Regions from separate parts of the Pseudomonas sp. LB3P31 genome, predicted to be linked through region 3. Evidence: predicted binding sites of a transcription regulator. Region 3 holds the regulator's gene; each other region holds the start of a gene.
What was found. The regulator FliA, encoded in region 3, starts transcription of late flagellar genes. The targets are predictions, from matches to a motif close to CTAAAGTTTNNNNNNNNNNNGCCGNTAA.
Positions count from the first base shown of each region.

Region 1 (2,268 bases), 2.8 Mb from region 3:
GGACGACAGCAACTCGTCTTCGATCTGATCGACGCTCAGGCTGGTGCGCCGCACAATCTGCGTCAGCACTTCACCCTGGTCGCGCAGCAGATGCACCAGCAGTTCCAGCGGCGAGCGAAAGCGTTCACCGGTTTTCACCGACGAGCGCAGCTTGTCCACCGAGTGCAAAGGTTGCAGGCGCGCGCTGATGATGAGCCGGCTGCGGGCGCAGACCCACAGCGTCGACACGTCGGAGGAGACCATGCTGCTGAGGTTGAACACCACGTCGTTGACCACCGCCAGCAACGCCGAATCCACGTGCTCGATGCGCGTCGAGCGCGAGCCCTCATGCAGCGCCTCGAAAAACTCGTCGGGCAATTCCAGGTGGCTTTTCATCCAGCGCTCGCAGGCGGCGTGGGCGAGGTTCAGGTGCAGCCAGAGGAATTCGTCGCTGTCGTCCTGCTGCAAACACTGCAACGCTTTCGCTGAATCGATCTCGCGCCCCGGTTCGCCGGGTCGAAAACTGAACCCGTACAACAGCCCGAAAAGATCCTGATCGCGATGGTTGTGATCAATGCTGTGGTTCATGGGCGCTCGCTGCGGGGGGCGAATGTTGCGAAGTTTTTCAGGTTCACTGGAGCCGCATCATCGCAAGGGATTCTGACCGTATTGTGACAGCTGGATGACCGCTGATTTGTCTTGCACCGGCGGTCGGAACCGCTAAAGAAAGGCTCTGGCTCGCCGATGATGGGTGGCTGGCTTGTAACTTGCGATCACCGCGATCACCGCGATGACGGTCGTGGACCAGCGTCGCCGACAGGGAGGTCCGGACATCTTGCACGCCTGCCGGGCGTGCCTTATCCCTGTCATGAGAGTCCACTCGATGTTTTTGCAAAAATCCCTGAGAGCTCAAATCCTTGCCTTGTTGAGCGGCAGCCTGCTGGCGATGTTGCTGATCGCCCTGGCCTGCTTTCACTTCCTGTCCAGTGGCGTGCAGAGCTACGCCAATCTCGTCGAAGGACCGTTGCACACTTCGCAACTGATCGATGAAGCGAACCTGCAATTCAAGGTGCAGGTGCAGGAATGGAAAAACGTTCTGCTGCGCGGCAAGCAACCGGCTGAGCTGGCCAAATACTGGAAGCAGTTCGAGGAGCGTCAGCGCGACGTGCAGAACATCCTCGGTGAACTGGCCGGGCAGAAAGGCATCGAGTCGCAACTGAAAACGCGCATCGAACGGCTGCGCGATGAGCATCGCCTGTTGGGCGCGGCGTACCAGAAAGGTCGCGATGCCTATGTCGCGTCTGGTGCTGACCCGACGGCGGGGGACGCTGCGGTCAAGGGTGTCGACCGTGCCGCCAGCGATCAGATGAGCGAACTGGTCAGCGAGTTGCGCAAGCAAGGCGCCGAGCAGTCGACAGCCATCAGCGCCAGTGCCGATCGCACCGTGCTGCTGGGGATCGTGGTGATGCTCGTTTCAGGTCTGTTGATCGGCCTGTTGAGCCTGTGGCTGGTCAACCGCAACCTGGTCGAGCCGATCCGCAAACTGATCGAGTACGTGGCACAACTCAGCCAGGGTCGGTTTGCCGATCGAGTGCCCAATACCCGTCAGGATGAGCTCGGCAAGCTGGCCATCGCGGCCAATACCCTGCGCGATTTTCTCGCCGATACCTTCAGCCGCCTGCAACGCAGTGCGTCGGACCTGGACAGCGCCAGCGGCGAGTTGAAGTCGATCGCCAGCCTCATGGCCGGCGGCACCAATGAGCAGTTCAACCGCACCGATCAGGTGGCGACGGCGATGAACGAAATGTCCGCCACCGCCCAGGAAGTTGCCCGTCACGCCGCCGATGCGGCGCGTGCTGCCGACGACGCCGACCAGTCAGCCCAGCAGGGTGAAAAGGTCATGCAGGGCACCATTCACACCATCACCCTGATGCGCGGCGAAATCGCCAACACCGCGACGGTCATCCGCCAGCTGGAAACCGACAGCGGACGCATCGGCAAGGTCCTGGAAGTGATTCGCGGCATCGCCGAGCAGACCAACCTGCTGGCGCTCAACGCCGCGATCGAAGCGGCCCGTGCCGGTGAAGCAGGGCGTGGTTTTGCCGTGGTGGCCGATGAAGTCCGCAGCCTGGCCCAGCGCACGGCGGCGTCGATCATCGAGATCAATCAGATCATCCAGACCGTGCAAACCGGCGCGGTGGATGCGGCTCAGGCGATCGAGAGCGGTCAGTCGCGCAGTGAAGAAAGTGTCGAGCAAGTCACCCAGGCCGGGGCCATGCTGGAGCGCAT
Region 1 is NZ_CM142710.1:4,790,079-4,792,346, forward strand. Features, by position in the region: gene ACYZTK_RS21820 (transporter) at 1-567, opposite strand, end outside; gene ACYZTK_RS21825 (methyl-accepting chemotaxis protein) at 863-2,268, shown strand, end outside.
Region 1: a site for FliA is predicted at 700-727, ahead of ACYZTK_RS21825 (methyl-accepting chemotaxis protein). Genes of this name have one in related genera too.

Region 2 (2,268 bases), 1.2 Mb from region 3:
GCCGAACTGCCAGGTGGCGAGGATCAGCAGGCCGAAGCCGATGCGGTACCAGGCGAACACGGCATAGCTGTGATTGGCGATGAACTTGAGCAAGCCGCGTACCGCAATCATCGCGAAGATGAACGCGGTGACGAAGCCAACGGCAAATACCGGGAAATCCGCCGGAACGAACAGGGCGCGGTACTTGTAGCCCGAGTACACCGCCGCACCGACCATGGTCGGCATCGCCAGGAAGAACGAGAATTCGGTTGCCGTCTTGCGCGACAGGCCGAACAGCAAACCACCAATGATGGTCGAGCCGGAACGCGAAGTGCCCGGAATCATTGCCAGGCATTGGGCAAGTCCGACTTTCAGGGCGTCTTTCCAGGTGATCTCGTCGACCGTTTCGGCGTGCACTTCATGCTCGCGGCGCTCGGCCCACAACATGATGAAGCCACCAACCACCAGCGCCGTTGCGACGGTGACTGCGTTGAACAGGTAATGATGGATCAGGTCGGCGAAAATCACCCCTAACACCACCGCCGGCATGAACGCGATCAACAGGTTCGCGGTAAAGCGGCGAGCGCTCGGCTGGGTCGGCAAGCCGATGACCACGTCGAGAATCTTGCGGCGAAACTCCCACACCACCGCCAGGATTGCCCCGAGCTGGATGATGATGTTGAACGCCATGGCGCGCTCACCACCGAAGTTGAGCAAGTCCGCGACGATAATCTGGTGTCCGGTACTGGAAATGGGCAGAAACTCCGTCAGCCCTTCTACAACGCCTAGTATCAATGCCTGAAAGGCGGTCCAAAGATCCATCAATCCCCCAAGAAGCGATGCGCGTCGGCATGCCCCGTTAATATTTTCAATGCGTGTAATGCGCTCAGCCTGGCTGATGTGCCGGTTGTAACCGCCGCGCGCTTAAATCTCTGGATAAACCGCCACTTGGCGTGAAAAGTTCATGCCGGATTCAGGTTTTCCCGCGCGGGGCCGAAATCCTATCAGACAAGTCCGTTTTACGCTGCCGAGTATTGGACTTGAGTGCATACCCGTGCCTGCCATCGGGGTGAAATGCTGGCGATCTTTCATGACAAGAACAAGAAACCGGAGTAACCGCCTTATGAACAGCTTGCGCACTATGTCGATCAGCCGCCGCCTGTGGCTCATCCTGATCGTGGCCGTGATGATGCTGATGACGCTGGGCGGGTTGATGCTCAAGCAGATTCATACCGACCTGTACCAAGCCAAGGCGCAGAAAACCCAGCACGTGGTACAGACTGCCAGCGGCATCCTCAGCTATTACCATAACCTGGAGACCACTGGCGCCCTGACCCGCGAAGCAGCCCAGAAGCAGGCGCTGACGGCGGTGCGGGGCCTGCGTTATGACCAGAATGATTATTTCTGGATCAACGACCTGGTCCCGGTCATGGTCATGCACCCGGCCAACCCGAAACTCGATGGCCAGAACCTCTCGGCGATTCGCGATCCGGATGGCTTTGCGGTGTTCAACGAGATGGTTGCCGTGGCCAAGGCCAAGGGCGCCGGCATGGTCAATTATCGCTGGCCCAAGCCAGGAGCCAGCGCGCCAGTGGAGAAGACTTCCTACGTCAAGCTGTTCGAACCCTGGGGCTGGGTGATCGGTTCCGGCGTGTACATCGACGACATGCAGGGCGAGTTCTACGGCCAGGTATGGAAAGCTTCGCTGGTGGGCCTGGTCATCGCCGCGATCATGGCGCTGCTGGTGATCCTGATCGCGCGCAGCATCGTGCGGCCCCTGCAGGAAGCGGTTAACGCCATGGCCAACATCGCCAGCGGCGAGAGCGACCTGACCCGCAGCCTGGATACCCATGGCCGCGATGAGGTGACCCAACTAGCCCAGCATTTCAATGCGTTCACCGCCAAACTGCGCCTGGTGATCAGTCAATTACAGACCTCTGCCAGCGATCTGGGTGAGTCGTCCAGCGCGATGGGGCACGACGCAGCCGAGGCGCAACAGCGCAGCCAGCAGCAATCGCAGCAGATGGAACTGGTGGCCACGGCGATCAATGAAGTGACGTATGGCGTGCAGGACGTGGCAAAAAATGCCGAGCACGCCGCCAGCGAAATGCGCGACGCCGAATCCCAGGCGCAACAGGGCCAGGTCAACATCGATGGCAGTTTGCAGCAGATCGACAAGTTGTCCGGCACTATCGACCAGGCTGTGGAGGTCATCCGCACGCTGGCGGCCGAGAGCACACAAATTGGCACCGTCCTCGAAGTGATCCGCTCGATAGCCGAGCAAACCAA
Region 2 is NZ_CM142710.1:526,612-528,879, forward strand. Features, by position in the region: gene ACYZTK_RS02260 (undecaprenyl-diphosphate phosphatase) at 1-801, opposite strand, end outside; gene ACYZTK_RS02265 (methyl-accepting chemotaxis protein) at 1,103-2,268, shown strand, end outside.
Region 2: a site for FliA is predicted at 952-979, ahead of ACYZTK_RS02265 (methyl-accepting chemotaxis protein). Genes of this name have one in related genera too.

Region 3 (2,268 bases):
TTGTCGCTGGCTTTGGCAGAGCTCGGCCGGCGCGTCATGCTTCTGGACGCCGACCTTGGGCTGGCGAACGTCGACGTCCTCCTGGGGCTGACACCCAAACGTACCCTGGCCGACGTGATCGAAGGCCGCTGCGAGCTGCGCGACGTTCTGTTGCAAGGCCCCGGCGGGATTCGCATCGTGCCGGCCGCGTCCGGCACCCAGAGCATGGTGCACCTGACCCCGGCGCAACACGCCGGGCTGATCCAGGCATTCAGCGACATCGGCGACAACCTCGATGTGCTGGTGATCGACACCGCAGCGGGCATCGGCGACTCGGTCGTCAGTTTCGTGCGGGCGGCCCAGGAAGTGCTGCTGGTGGTCTGCGACGAGCCGACCTCGATCACCGACGCCTACGCGCTGATCAAGTTGCTCAACCGCGACTACGGCATGAACCGCTTCCGCGTCCTGGCCAACATGGCCCAGAGCCCGCAGGAAGGGCGCAACCTGTTCGCCAAGTTGACCAAGGTCACGGACCGCTTCCTCGACGTCGCCCTACAATACGTCGGCGCGGTACCGTATGACGAAAGCGTGCGCAAGGCCGTGCAGAAACAGCGTGCGGTGTATGAAGCGTTTCCACGCTCCAAGTGTTCGCTGGCGTTCAAGGCGATTGCGCAGAAGGTCGATACCTGGCCGCTGCCGGCGAACCCGCGCGGGCACCTGGAATTTTTCGTCGAGCGTCTCGTGCAACAGACGGCAGGACCTGTGCTATGACCGCCAGTGGCTATAACCTCTACAAGAAGTCAGCCCGCGATTCTCAGGGCGAGTTGATCGAGCGTTACGCGCCACTGGTAAAACGCATTGCCTACCACTTGCTGGCGCGTTTGCCGGCGAGTGTCCAGGTCGAAGACCTGATCCAGGCCGGGATGATCGGCCTGCTTGAAGTATCGACCAAGTATGACGCCAGCAAAGGCGCGAGTTTCGAGACGTACGCGGGCATTCGAATCCGCGGCGCGATGCTCGATGAAGTGCGCAAGGGGGACTGGGCGCCACGTTCGGTCCACCGCAATACCCGGATGGTCAGCGACGCAATTCGCTCAATTGAAGCTAAAACCGGTCGCGACGCTAAAGATCACGAAGTTGCGGCCGAACTCCAATTGAGCCTTGACGATTATTACGGGATTTTGAACGACACCCTGGGCAGCCGCCTCTTCAGTTTCGACGACCTTCTACAGGACGGCGAACACGAAGGGCTGCACGAGGATGGCGCGAGTGCCCATACGGAGCCATCGCGCGACCTGGAAGATGAACGCTTCCAGGCTGCGTTGGCCGACGCGATTGCCAATTTGCCGGAGCGTGAGCGACTGGTGTTGGCGCTGTACTACGACGAAGAGCTGAACCTCAAGGAAATCGGTGAGGTCCTGGGGGTCAGCGAATCGCGGGTCAGCCAGTTACACAGCCAGTGCGCGGCCCGTTTGCGGGGGCGTTTGGGGGAGTGGCGAGCGCGCTGAAGGCAGTGTGGGGACACTGCAAACGGGCTGGCGGGTTTCACACGCGCCGGTCGCGATCTGTTGTGCTCCAGACAGTCATCGAGTGCTTTGCCGGATTGAATGAAATGGCGTGTCCAGGTGCTGGGCGCGTTTAAGACTGCTTGGAGGTCGAATTGGACAAGAACATGAAAATCCTCATCGTTGATGACTTCTCAACGATGCGGCGGATCATTAAAAACCTGTTGCGTGACCTTGGGTTCACCAACACGGTCGAGGCCGACGATGGCACTACCGCCATCCCGGTACTCAACAGCGGCAGCATCGACTTTCTGGTAACGGACTGGAACATGCCCGGCATGACCGGCATCGATCTGCTGCGCCACGTGCGCGCCGACGAAAAGCTCAAGCACCTGCCCGTGCTGATGGTGACCGCCGAAGCGAAGCGCGAGCAAATCATCGAAGCAGCCCAGGCCGGTGTTAACGGCTATGTGGTCAAGCCCTTCACGGCCCAGGCGTTGAAAGAAAAAATCGAAAAGATTTTCGAACGCATAGGTTGAGTCACTGCGCCACGGGGGAGCTATGGAGCAAGTAGAAATTTCACAGGGCGATTTTGAATCGACCCTGAAAAAACACGCCGTCGAATTGGTCGAGAGCCTTGAAAAGGGCAAGTTCGGCGACGCAGTGCAACTGATCCATGAGCTCAACCAGACCCGTGACCGCGGCCTGTACCAGGAGGTGGGCAAGCTCACCCGCGAGTTGCACAGTGCGATCGTCAATTTCCAGATTGACCCGCACATGCCGC
Region 3 is NZ_CM142710.1:1,720,609-1,722,876, reverse strand. Features, by position in the region: gene fleN (flagellar synthesis regulator FleN) at 1-750, shown strand, start outside; gene fliA (RNA polymerase sigma factor FliA) at 747-1,487, shown strand; gene ACYZTK_RS07755 (chemotaxis response regulator CheY) at 1,652-2,023, shown strand; gene ACYZTK_RS07750 (protein phosphatase CheZ) at 2,046-2,268, shown strand, end outside.